DNA from 4 places in the Streptomyces glaucosporus genome. Region 2 is predicted to be linked to each of the others. Evidence: riboswitches for the same ligand, from Rfam matches in the RefSeq annotation. Region 2 holds a riboswitch; each other region holds the start of a gene.

What was found. A riboswitch is a leader RNA that binds a small molecule or an ion and turns the genes downstream of it on or off. The one in region 2 is predicted to bind cyclic di-AMP.
Region 1: linked by a shared signal. The riboswitch ahead of ABD358_RS19755 (M23 family metallopeptidase) and the one ahead of ABD358_RS02175 (transglycosylase family protein) in region 2 are both predicted to bind cyclic di-AMP.
Region 3: linked by a shared signal. The riboswitch ahead of ABD358_RS13465 (M23 family metallopeptidase) and the one ahead of ABD358_RS02175 (transglycosylase family protein) in region 2 are both predicted to bind cyclic di-AMP.
Region 4: linked by a shared signal. The riboswitch ahead of ABD358_RS08305 (C40 family peptidase) and the one ahead of ABD358_RS02175 (transglycosylase family protein) in region 2 are both predicted to bind cyclic di-AMP.

Annotation. Positions count from the first base shown of each region.
Region 1 is NZ_BAAATJ010000019.1:96,117-99,141, forward strand. It holds gene ABD358_RS19750 (PP2C family protein-serine/threonine phosphatase) at 1-949, shown strand, start outside; cyclic di-AMP (ydaO/yuaA leader) riboswitch at 1,187-1,357, shown strand; gene ABD358_RS19755 (M23 family metallopeptidase) at 1,370-2,425, shown strand; gene ABD358_RS19760 (PPOX class F420-dependent oxidoreductase) at 2,588-2,998, opposite strand.
Region 2 is NZ_BAAATJ010000002.1:6,664-9,688, reverse strand. It holds gene ABD358_RS02180 (transglycosylase family protein) at 1-945, shown strand, start outside; cyclic di-AMP (ydaO/yuaA leader) riboswitch at 1,177-1,347, shown strand; gene ABD358_RS02175 (transglycosylase family protein) at 1,351-2,091, shown strand; gene eno (phosphopyruvate hydratase) at 2,345-3,025, shown strand, end outside.
Region 3 is NZ_BAAATJ010000010.1:141,487-144,511, reverse strand. It holds gene ABD358_RS13475 (HPr family phosphocarrier protein) at 6-287, shown strand; gene ABD358_RS13470 (GntR family transcriptional regulator) at 496-1,200, opposite strand; gene ABD358_RS13465 (M23 family metallopeptidase) at 1,416-2,291, opposite strand; cyclic di-AMP (ydaO/yuaA leader) riboswitch at 2,304-2,466, opposite strand; gene ABD358_RS13460 (M16 family metallopeptidase) at 2,818-3,025, opposite strand, start outside.
Region 4 is NZ_BAAATJ010000005.1:104,758-107,782, reverse strand. It holds gene ABD358_RS08310 (acyl-CoA dehydrogenase family protein) at 1-624, shown strand, start outside; cyclic di-AMP (ydaO/yuaA leader) riboswitch at 1,505-1,659, shown strand; gene ABD358_RS08305 (C40 family peptidase) at 1,664-2,137, shown strand; partial or broken gene ABD358_RS08300 (NAD-dependent epimerase/dehydratase family protein) at 2,292-2,462, shown strand; partial or broken gene ABD358_RS28410 (transposase family protein) at 2,460-3,025, opposite strand, start outside.

The sequences.
Region 1 (3,025 bases), on a different contig from region 2:
CCGCGGCACCGTCCTCACGGGGGCCGTCGCGACGGCGCTGGTCCTCCTCCTGGTGGTGTGGGCGAACGTGCTGTCCGTGGTGGAGGGCGTGCTGCGGGTGACCGCGATGTCCGCCGTCAGCGCGCTGGCCGTGGCCGTCCACCACGCCCTGCACCACAGCGAGTTGCGGCTGGCCTCGGTCCGCCGGGTCGCGGAGGCCGTCCAGCTCGCCGTGCTGCCCGTCCCGCCCTCCCGGATCGGGGACCTGAGGTTCGCGGTGCGCTACGAGGCCGCGCAGGTGAACGCCCTCATCGGCGGTGACATGTACGGCGTGCAGCGGACGCCGCACGGGGTGCGGATGCTGGTGGGCGACGTCCGGGGCAAGGGGCTGGACGCGGTGGCCGTGGTCACCGTGGTGTTCGGCGCCTTCCGGGAGGCGGCCGAGACGGAACCGGACCTGGGCTCGGTCGCGGACCGGATCGAGCACTCCCTGGTCCGGGAGAGGGGGCAGCGGGGCGGGGCCGGCCGGCTGGAGGGGTTCGTCACGGCCGTCCTGGCGGAGGTCCCGGCCGGGGCGCCGGGCACCCTGCGGATCGTCAACCGGGGCCACCCGCCGCCCCTGCTGCTCCCCGCGGACGGGGCGTCCCCGCGGCTGCTGGAGCCGGACTCCTACGCCCTGCCGCTGGGACTGGGGGACCTGGCGGTCGGGGGCGGCCACGCGGAGCCGGTGCCCTTCCCGCCCGGCAGCCTGCTGCTGCTCTACACGGACGGGCTGACCGAGGCGCGGAACGCCGCGGGCGCCTTCTACGACCCGGTGGCGCGGCTGCGCGGCCGGCGATTCACCGGTCCGGGCGCCCTCCTGGACGCGCTCGTCGAGGACGTCGGCGCGTACACGGGGGGCGGCACGGACGACGACATGGCGATGCTGGCGGTCATGCGCGAGCCCGCCACCCCGCCCGCCGCGCGGTGACCGTGCGTGAGCGGCGTGCAGCTCTCCGCATAACATCTGAGACAACGTCAGAAAGTGTGACGCGTGTCTCCGGCGGAATTCCGGCGGCAACTCGCCCGGATTGAGCAGTTATTGACCCGTTAAGTCCTCCCTGAAATTACTTCCGCTTTAAAGGGGAGACTTGGAATCCCGAGCGCCCCTCTATTAACGTTCGATAACGCAGCGCGGTCGTCACTGCCGCCGTAAGAGGCGGCACCGTGCGCCGTCGCCGAATCCTGAACGCGCGGCCTCACCGCACCGGGAGGCCGGGCCCAGGGAACCGGGGAACCACCAATTGGGGTGAATCGGGCCGTACCGCGTGTACGACCCGTAGGAGACCTTCCTGCTCCGAACCCGTCAGCTAACCCGGTAGGCGAGAAGGAAGGAAAGGAGAGCGCCCCCGTGGCGTCCAGCAGCCAGGCCCCCGAGGCCCCCCGGGTCTCGCACGACCCGCACACCGCCGGTTTCGTCCCGTTCGGCCCGGAGGGGGACGGGGACCGCCCGGCGTGGAACCCCACCGAGGACTCCATACGCCCGGTCCGCGGCCGGCACCGCGTGGTCAAGCAGCGCAGCGGCGGCATGGCGCGCAGCGGGGCCGTCCTCGGCGTCGGCATGATCGCCGCGGTCGGCGCGGGCGGCATCGCCACGGCCAAGGAGAAGTCCCCGGCCGCGATCTCCATGCCCGACCTGGGCGCCGTCGCCGAGAACATCCCCGGCATCGGCGGACTGGTGGGCGACTCGGAATCCTCCGACGGCGGAGAGGCCGGCGAGACCGAGGCCCTGATCGCCCAGGCCGCCTTCGGCGCCGGGACCGAGGACGTCGCCGCCGACCCCCTGACCGCGGACGCCGGCGAGGCCCTGCGGGCGCGCATCCTCCAGCAGGCCGACCAGCAGCAGACGGACGCCGTCCAGGCTGCCCTCGAGGACGCCGCCGCCCAGGCCGCGGACGAGGCCGCCGAGGAAGCCGCGGACAAGGCCGCCGACGAGGAGGCCGAACGCAAGCGCAAGGCGGCCGAGGCGGCCAAGCGGAGGGCCGAGGCCGAGCGCCTCGCCAAGCTCGCCGCCAGCTACACCCTCCCCCTCTCCTCGTACCAGCTGACCTCCACCTTCGGCCAGTCCGGCTCGATGTGGTCCAGCACCCACACCGGCCTGGACTTCGCGGCCCCCTCCGGCACCCCCGTCAAGGCCGTGCACAGCGGCGAGATCGTCGAGGCCGGCTGGGCAGGCTCCTACGGCTACCGCATCGTCCTCAAGCTCGACGACGGCACCGAGGTCTGGTACTGCCACCTGTCGTCCATGACCAGGACGAGCGGCAAGGTGACGACCGGCGACGTGATCGGCCGCGTCGGCTCCACCGGCAACTCCTCCGGCCCGCACCTCCACATGGAGGTCCGCCCGGGCGGCGGCGACCCGATCGACCCGCTGACCTGGCTGCGCAGCAAGGGCCAGAACATCTGACCCACTCCCCGCCCGCCGCCTCCGGGATGCGGGCCGGGCAGTGCCCGCACACCCCCGTGCCCCGGCGGCCCTGGTGACCACCCCCCGACACCAGGGCCGCCGGCCTTTCCGTACACCGCCGGCCCTCCCGCCCGCCGCCGGGGTCCGGCCGCGCCGTGCGGCTCAGCGCCGCGGCTGCCCGTACGCGCGCCCCACGGTGAGCCGCACCACCAGCCGGCGGTCGGCGACCATGGCCCGGCGGTAGTCGTCCCAGTCGGGGTGCTCGCCCCGGATCGCCCGGTAGACCTCGACCAGCTCCTCGACGGTGGCGTCGTGCGGATCGGCCGCCACGGGCGTCAGCTCGGCCAGCCCCTCCACCACCGTCCAGGCCCAGCCGTCCTCGCTGGTGACGTGGAAGCTCGCGCGGGGGTCGCGGGCGAGGTTGCGGGCCTTGGCCCGGTCGGCGGTGACGGAGACCCTGATGAGCTGCCGCCCGGGATCGTAGGCGTAGTTCACGTTGGACAGCTGCGGCCGGCCGTCCCGCTTGAGGGTGACCAGCACCCCCAGGTCGCGCTCGGCGAGCAGGGAGAGCAGGGCGTCCTGCGGGGTGCCTCCGGTGTT
Region 2 (3,025 bases):
GGCGCGGGAATCGCCATGCCCCTGCTCGGCGCGTCGGGCGCCCAGGCGGCCGACCTCGACACCTGGGACCGGGTGGCGCAGTGCGAGAGCGGCGGGCTGTGGAGCGCCAACACCGGCAACGGCTACTACGGCGGCCTCCAGCTCACCCAGGAGACGTGGGAGGAGTACGGCGGCACGGTCTACGCGGAGCGCCCCGACCTCGCCAGCCGCAGCCAGCAGATCGCGGTGGCCGAGAGGATCCTGGCCGACCAGGGCCCGGACGCCTGGCCCGCCTGCGGCGTCAACGCCGGGCTGCGCTACGACTCCACGGGCGAGGCGCCCGCCATCGACCCCGGCGACGTCCTGCCGTCCGAGGAGGAGTCGTCCACCCCGCCGGCCGGGCGGGACGGCCGCGGGAGCGGGACGGAGAGCGGCGGGACGGAGGACTCCGGGAAGTCCGGGAAGTCCGACGGCGGCGCCGCCGACGGCACGGCCGGCTCCGGTGACGCCGCCGGCGGCTCCGGCGGCGCGGGGAGGGACGCGGAGGCGGACCCGTCCGGCGGGAAGCCGGCGGACGGGCCGGAGGAGAGGACCGCCGGGTCCGGCGCCGGGACGCGCGGCGACGCCGCCGACCGGGAGGCGGGCACCGGCAGGCACCGCGGCGAGCGCGACCCGCGGGAGCTGGAACTGGAGGCGGCCGAGCGGACGGACGGCCGGGAGGCCGCACGGGACGAACGGTCCGGCCCGGAGGCCGGGCGCACGGACCGCTCCGCCGAGCGCGCCGACGGCGAGGGCCCCCTGACGGCGGACGGGGGCTACCGCGTCCAGCCCGGGGACTCGCTCTCGGCGATCGCACTGGAGCACGACGTGCGAGGCGGCTGGACGGAGTTGTACGAGACCAACAGGGAAGTCGTGGGCGACGACCCGGACCTGATCCTCCCGGGGCAGGAGCTCGCCCTCGGCTGAGGACGGGGCCGCGGAATGACCCTCCTGGGCTATTGCGGCGTGTCCTTCCTGTCCGGCCTAACGTGCTGTGTCTGACCTGCGCGATTCATCCTTGTTCGCATCAAGAAGGGTGAATGCTTGGTTTCTGACATGCTTTGAGGTGTATGCCCGGGTGTGCTTACCGTCTTCTCGCTCGCACCGCGAGTGCCACCGACCGCAGCGCCGAATCCTGCCGGCGGCCGGTGGCCAGTCGTCGCGTCAGCGCCGATGGCAGGAGCGGGGGAACCAGGTAGGCGCCGCCGAGGTCCGCACGGACCGGAGCGGCTCGGGGTGAAGCCGAGCGGGGACGTCCGTTCCCGTCCGGCCGGGCTGCTCACGGTCCGAACCCGACAGCTCACCTCGCAGGCGTCGGTGAGAAGGACGTCCATGCTGTTCACCGGCAAGCGTCATGACAGTCGTACCGCCAAGGCGGTCCGCGCGGCCGCGCTGACCGGCGCCGCGGGTGCGGCGATCGCCGTTCCGCTGTCGGGCGCGCAGAGCGCGTCGGCGGCGTCCGTGGACACCTGGGAGCGGGTGGCCCGGTGCGAGTCCGGCGGCAACTGGTCCATCAACACCGGCAACGGCTACTACGGCGGCCTCCAGTTCGCGCAGGCGAGCTGGGAGGCCGCCGGCGGTCTCCGGTACGCCCCGCGCGCCGACCTGGCCACCAGGGACCAGCAGATCGCCGTCGCCGAGCGCCTGCTGGCCATGCAGGGACCGGGCGCCTGGGGCTGTGCGGAGGAGGGCGGCCTCACCGCCGACGGGCCGGCGGCCGAGGTGGACCCGGACGGCGGCTCCGACGGCGGCCGGAAGGGGCACTCCCGGTTCCAGGCCCGGTCGCAGACCCGGTCGCAGGCTCAGGGCCAGTCCCGGTACCGGTCCCGGCCGGCGTCCCGGGCCGGCGGCCACGACGGGCGGGACGGGCGGCGGGCCGGGGACCGCGACAAGGCCGGGGCCGGGGACCGCGACAAGGCCGGGGCCGGCACCTACACCGTGCGGGCGGGGGACACCCTGCGCATGATCGCGGCCGAGCACGGCACCACCTGGCAGCAGCTCTACGAGGCGAACAGGGACGTGGTGGGCGACGACCCCAACCTGATCTTCCCGGGCCAGAAGCTCCGCGTCTGACGCGCGGGGCGCCCGCCCGGTCCGCGACCCGGCGGCGCCAACCCGGTGCGGTGTGTCACCCCTCTTGCGGAGGACGCCCCGCACCGGGTTTATTTAATTTGGAAACAAATTGCTCGTCCCTCTCCTGAGCTGCGCTTTCATCCGCCGTTAAGCCGTACGGCATGGGCTGTCGGCCGGGTCGCGCGCACGGTGCGGATAGGCTCAGGGGGCTGAGACCCGAGACACATGCCCGACATACACGAAGGAGATCCTCGTGCCGTCCATCGACGTCGTAGTGGCCCGCGAGATCCTCGACTCGCGAGGCAACCCCACGGTCGAGGTCGAGGTCGGCCTCGACGACGGCAGCACCGGCCGTGCGGCCGTCCCGTCCGGCGCCTCGACCGGCGCCTTCGAGGCCCTGGAACTGCGTGACGGAGACAAGGGCCGCTACGGCGGCAAGGGCGTCGAGAAGGCCGTCCTCGCCGTCATCGAGCAGATCGGCCCGGAGCTGGTCGGGTACGACGCCACCGAGCAGCGCCTGATCGACCAGGCGATGTTCGACCTGGACGCCACCCCGGACAAGTCCTCGCTCGGCGCCAACGCCATCCTCGGCGTCTCGCTGGCCGTCGCGCACGCCGCCTCCGAGGCGTCCGACCTGCCGCTGTTCCGCTACCTCGGCGGCCCGAACGCCCACCTGCTGCCGGTGCCGATGATGAACATCCTCAACGGCGGCGCGCACGCGGACTCCAACGTCGACATCCAGGAGTTCATGATCGCCCCCATCGGCGCGGAGTCCTTCTCCGAGGCCCTGCGCTGGGGCACCGAGGTCTACCACACCCTCAAGAAGGTGCTGAAGGAGCGCGGTCTGTCCACCGGCCTGGGCGACGAGGGCGGCTTCGCCCCGAACCTGGGCTCCAACCGCGAGGCGCTCGACCTCATCATGGAGGCCATCCGG
Region 3 (3,025 bases), on a different contig from region 2:
ACACCATGGCTGAGCGCCGCGTCACCGTCGGCTGGGCCGAGGGCCTCCACGCCCGTCCCGCCGCGATCTTCGTCCGTGCCGTGACCGCGTCCGGCATCCCCGTCACCGTGGCCAGGCCCGGGGGCGATCCGGTCAACGCCGCCTCGATGCTCTCGGTCCTGGGGCTGGGCGTGGAGGGCGGCGAGGAGGTCGTGCTGGCCTCCGGCGCCGGGGACGCCGACACCGCCCTGGACCGGCTGGCGAAGCTGGTCTCCGAGGGCCTGGACGAGCTCCCCGGGACCCTCTGAAGAACGCAGGAGGACACAGGAGGACGGCCGGGAGGAGCACGCCGGGCGGAAGGCGCCGCGGGAGGCTCCGGGAGAAGACAGCGGAAAACACCGCGGGAGGCGGCGGGGCATTGCGCTCCGCCGCCTCCCGTAATATCCGGGGGAATCACCCGGTCAATTCATCCGTGTGTTTTCCGCCACGGACACCCTCATGGATATACGTCCGCCGTTACGGATTACCGCTTCCCGTGTTGAGGGAATGTTTCGTCCTTCTCACGGCGGCCCCGCCGCGGGAGGCTCGCACGGCCACCGGACGCTGCTCGCGGCGGACGGCGACGGAGCGCTCCACGTGCGAGACCGCCAGGGCCCTCGCCCGCTCCGCGTCCCCGCGGGCGATCGCGTCCACGATGGCGCCGCGCTCCCGCCAGACGTCCGGGACCCGTACCGCCGGCTCCGCGGCGTAGACCCAGGTGATCTTGCGGCGCAGTTGCGTGAGCAGTGCGGCCAGGGTCGGGCTGCCGGACGCCCGGGCCAGGGTGTCGTGGTACCAGTCCCCCAGGACCCGCAGGTCGGAGAGGTGGCCCTGCTCGGCGCGCTGCTGCCCCAGACGGACCAGGCCGCGCAGCACCCCCAGCTGCGCCTCGGTGCGCCGCCGGGCCGCCCGGGCGGTGCCCAGCGGCTCCAGCAGGGCCCGGACGTCGAGCAGGTCGGCCGCCTCCTGCTCGGTGGGTTCGGCGACGCAGGCGCCCGCGTGCCGGCGGGTGGTCACGAAGCCCTCCGACTCCAGGGTGCGCAGCGCCTCGCGCACCGGGATCCGCGAGACGCCGTAGCGCCTGCCGAGCAGTTCCTCGGTGAGCCGGGCGCCGGGCGGGAAGAAGCCGGAGACGATGTCGTCGCGGACCGCAGTGCACACCATGTGCGCCGAAATGCGCATGGGCCGACCTCCGCCGTCGTCTCCGCGTTTCCGATGGCTCCGCAGACTCGAACTGTATTCCACCGCCACGGAAATTCCGATGCCCACCGGAGAACAGGCGGAAAACATGCCTCCCGGCGCGGGCCCGCCGGACGCGGAGGCGCCCCCGGCCGTATGGCCGGGGGCGCTCGATCTCCGCGGTCGCGTCCGTGTCGCTCCGGGGTCCCGTCCGGGGATCAGCGGACGTCGACGCCCTTGGCCGCCAGGTAGGCGACCGGGTCGATGTCGGAGCCGTAGTAGGCGCCGGTACGGGCCTCGAAGTGGAGGTGCGGACCGGTGCTGTTGCCGGTGGAGCCGACCGCGCCGATCTGCCGGCCGCCCTCGACCCGCTGGCCGGGGCTCACGCTCGTGGCGGACAGGTGGCCGTACTGGGTGTAGCGGCCGTCGTCGTGGCGGATGACGACCTGGTTGCCGTACGCGCCGCCCCAGCCGACCGTCACCACGGTGCCCGGGCCCACGGCCCGCACGGGGGTGCCGGAGGCGGCGGCGAAGTCGACGCCGCTGTGCGTGCCGGAGGACCAGGAGGCGCCGGCCTGCTTGTACAGGGTGGTGGTGTTCACGCCCGCGACCGGGTCGACGTAACCGCTCGCGGCACGGCGCTCGGCGGCCCGCTCGGCGCGGCGCTCCTCGGTCGCGGCGCGCTCCCGGGCGGCCTCCTCGGCCGCGGCGGCCTTGCGCGCGGCCTCGCGCTCCTTGGCGACCTTCTCGGCCTTGGCGGCCTTGGCGGCGGCGATCTCCTCGGCCTTCTCGCGCGAGACGTCGGCCGCGCGCTGCTGCGCCTCGGCCTGGGCCCGGACGTCGTCGGCGATCGTGTCGCCGACGGCCATCGCCTGCGCGAAGCCCAGGGCGTAGGTCTTGTGGGTGTCGCCCGAGTCGGCGACGGCGGGGGTGGCGATGGTGCCCACCACGCCGGTGGCGGCGAGGGTGGCGGCTCCCAGCAGGCCGGCGCCCGTGCGGACGGCGCGGCCGGAGAGCTGGTGCTTCTCGGAGAGCTTCCCGGTGAAGGCGGTGACCTTCTCGGTGACCTTCTCGGTGGCACGGGTGAACGCCATGTGCGGCGTGCTCCTTTCCTTCCGTGTCGCCTACCGGGTTAGCTGACGGGTTCGGAGCAGGAAGGTCTCCTACGAGCACTCGGCTCGATTCACCCCGGTGGGATACCCCTCGCGCGCTGGAGGCGGAGGGTGGGTCCCCGGCTCCCCCAGACGGGGGACTCGGCGATGCGCAGGCCGGCGGCCACGGACGTGGGCGCTTCTGACGGCCAACGGATTCGAAGCTAAACGGCCACGCTTGAGCAAGCAAACAAATCGGGCATTTTGTATCTCATGCCACATCCCGCTTCCACCGGAAGCGCCAATCCGCCCATGACAAAGGCCCTTGATATGACAAGCACACCAAGGGCCCCGGTCCTGAGGGGACTTGCCGGCCGCCCGAACGTGACGGCCGCCACTTCCCCGATGTGGCGGCCGTCACCTCCGGTGTGCCGCGGCCCTCTTGAACCCGTGACGGCCGTCACCCCGGGCGCGCCGCGACCCCTTCCGGGCCGTGACGGCCGTCACCACCGGATCGTCCGGCTCCCCCTCAGTCGGTGACGACCGTCACCTCTCCGATCCCCAGGTCCCGCACCGGGCCGGCGATCTGTGACGCGTCCCCCACCAGGACCGTCACCAGGCGGTCGGCCGGGAAGGCGGCGACGACCGCCGCCGTCGCCTCCACGGTGCCGGTCTCGGCGAGGCGGGCGTAGAGCTGCGCCTGGTAGTCGTCGGGCAGGTGCTGCTCCACCTGATCG
Region 4 (3,025 bases), on a different contig from region 2:
GGGCAGAAGTTCAAGAAGCACGGCATCCGGGCCTCCCACACCGCCGAGGTGGTGCTGGACGACGTCCGCGTCCCCGGCCACTGCCTGCTGGGCGGCAAGGAGAAGCTCGACGAGCGCCTGGCCCGCGCCCGCGAGCGCGCCAGGAAGGGCGGGGACCGCGTGAAGAACGCGGCGATGGCCACCTTCGAGGCGTCCCGCCCGGCGGTGGGCGCCCAGGCCGTCGGCATAGCCCGCGCCGCCTACGAGGTCGCCCTGGACTACGCCAGGACCAGGGTGCAGTTCGGCCGCCCGATCATCGACAACCAGGGCATCGCCTTCCAGCTCGCCGACATGCGGACCCGCATCGACGCGGCCCGCCTCCTGGTGTGGCGGGCCTCGTGGATGGCGGCGGCGGGCAAGCCCTTCGAGGCCGCCGAGGGATCGATGTCCAAGCTGTTCGCGGGGGAGACCGCGAAGGCCGTCACCGCCCAGGCGATCCAGATCCTCGGCGGCAACGGCTTCACCCGGGAGTACCCGGTGGAGCGCATGCACCGGGACGCCGCGATCTACACGATCTTCGAGGGGACCAGCGAGATCCAGCGCCTGGTCATCGCCCGCACGATCTCGGGCATGCACATCCGCTGACGTCCCACCGGGCCGCCGCTCCCCGGCGGCGGCCCGGCCTGGTTCGCTCCCGCTCCTCCGCCCGCCGCACCGTCCGGCGGGCGCCGTCCACGGCTGTCGCGGCCCGCGGTGACCGTCCCCCGGGGGTCCGCGCGGCACCGCTGCCGGGGCCGGATCCAACGCGGACCCCGGCGGGGGCCGGGGGCGCGCCGGCCCGGGGCGGCCGGGACCTCCCCGCCGGCCCCTTCCCCGTGTCCCCCGTTCCGGTGGCGGCCGCGACGCGCCACCGCGTCGACACCTCACGGCCGGGAACCGGTCCCGCCCGGCGCACCGCCGCCCGCCGCACACTCCGGTTCCGCCCCCTTCCCGCTCCGGACCCGCCCGCCGGCAGCTCCCGGTCCGCCCGCGACCCGGCCGCCGTCCGCACGGCCCCTCCGGCAGGAGCGCCGGCGCCGCGAGGCCCCTGGGCGGACCCGGCGGGAAGACCCGCCCCCCGGCGCCGCGGACGTCTTCGCCGCCGCGAACCGCATTCGTCCCGGCGTGCCCGGCCTCCCGCCCCGGACCCCGCGGCGGCACGCGGACCCGCGCGGGTCACCCGACACGAGGACGGCCATTCGAGCTGATCACACCGGCGCGCCCGGTTCCGGGAGCCAGCTCCCGCCGGGCCGCCGCACTGCCGGAGAGCTCCCGGCAGCCGCTGCTCAGAGGCCGTGTCAGGGCACAATGACCGGGGCCGTGGAGACGCTCGGGACTCCGGACGCACAGAAGTGAACAAATTCACAGATACCGTCAGATCTCCCAACAAAGCGAGTTCTTGACGCACTATCCGTAGACGAGGCAAGTCCCCGCCACCGGGCGGGGCGCCCGGGCGGACGCCGAATCCTGCCGCCGTCCGGGTGAGAGACGGACCATGACGAATCGGCAGGAGCGGGAGACCCAAGCAGGACCGGGCCGCGCACGACGCGGCCCTTGGGGTGAAGCCACATCAGGTGGCCGGGCAACTTCGCCGGCCCGAACCCGACAGGTCATCTTTCGCAGGCGGATGACGAAGGGTTAGTTCATGTCCGCGTATCCGCGCATACCTGGACTCGTGTCCCGGGCAGCCGTCACCTCCGCCGTCACCGCCGCGACGCTCGCGGGGACGGCGCTGGTCCCGGCCGCCACCCCCGACGCCGAGGCGCTGACCCCGGCCGGCAAGGCACTCAAGGTAGCGGCCTCCAAGAAGGGGGCGCCCTACCAGTACGGCGCCGCCGGGCCGAACCGCTTCGACTGCTCGGGACTCACCCAGTACTCCTACAAGAAGGCGGGCAAGAAGCTGCCGCGCACCGCGGCGGCCCAGTACAACCGCACCAAGCACATCTCCGCCAAGTCCCGGAAGAAGGGCGACCTGGTGTTCTTCCACTCCGGCGGCAGCGTCTACCACGTCGGCATCTACGCCGGCGACGGGCGGATCTGGCACTCCCCGAAGCCGGGGAAGACCGTCCGCAAGGAGAAGATCTGGACCAAGAGCGTGCGGTACGGGCGCGTGAAGTGACCCCGGGCCGGGCTCGACGGACCCGGTGACGGCGCGCCGCGGACATCCGTCCGCGGCGCGCCGTCGGCACGTTCGGCCCCGGTTCGGCTCTCCGCGATTCCGCCGGGGCGTGGAGCCGTTCCGCCGCACCGCCCGGACGGGCGGGCTCGCCCCCATGAGACTTCTGGTACTGGGCGGAACGGAGTTCGTCGGCCGGGCGGTCGCCGAGGAGGCACTGGCCCGGGACTGGCAGGTGACCGTCTTCCGCCGGGGACAGCACGCCGCGCCCGCCGGCGCCGCGGAACTGCTGGGCGACCGCACGGCCGACGGCGGTCCGGACGCCCTGGGCGATCTCCCCGTGCCGGACCGGTTCGTCCTTGCGGTCGGACCGCACCAGGTGGGCGCCGGGCCGTTCGGCGATGCAGGCTTCGAACTCCCGCCCGGCGAAGCCCTTGTCGGCGAGGATTGCCTGCCCGGTGCGGATCAGGCGGTGGTCGCGCTCCGGCAGCGCGGCCATCACCTCGCGCTCGCCGGGTTCGGGGTGGGCCAGGCACCAGGTGACGGGCATGCCCTCGGCGGTGGTGACCAGGTAGAGCCGCCGGCCCCAGAAGAACCGGGGGTGGCCGCGGCGGTATCCGTAGCCGGCGTGCCCGGCCAGGCCGGAGCGTTTGACCGTCTCGCGGGAGGCCGCGCACGGCAGTGGGGTGGAGTCGACCAGCCGCAGGTCGTCGTGCCAGGTGGGCACCTGCCGGGCCAGTGCCTCGATCACCTGGCTGATCAGCGGCCCGGCCGCGTTCAGGCGCTTGGTGCGGGCGGACTGCCGGGGCAGGCAGCGGAACAGGTGTCCCGGCCGGGCATGTGCGAAGCGGATCCGGTGCCGAGCCGAGGGGAAACCGGGCAGGGCCTGGG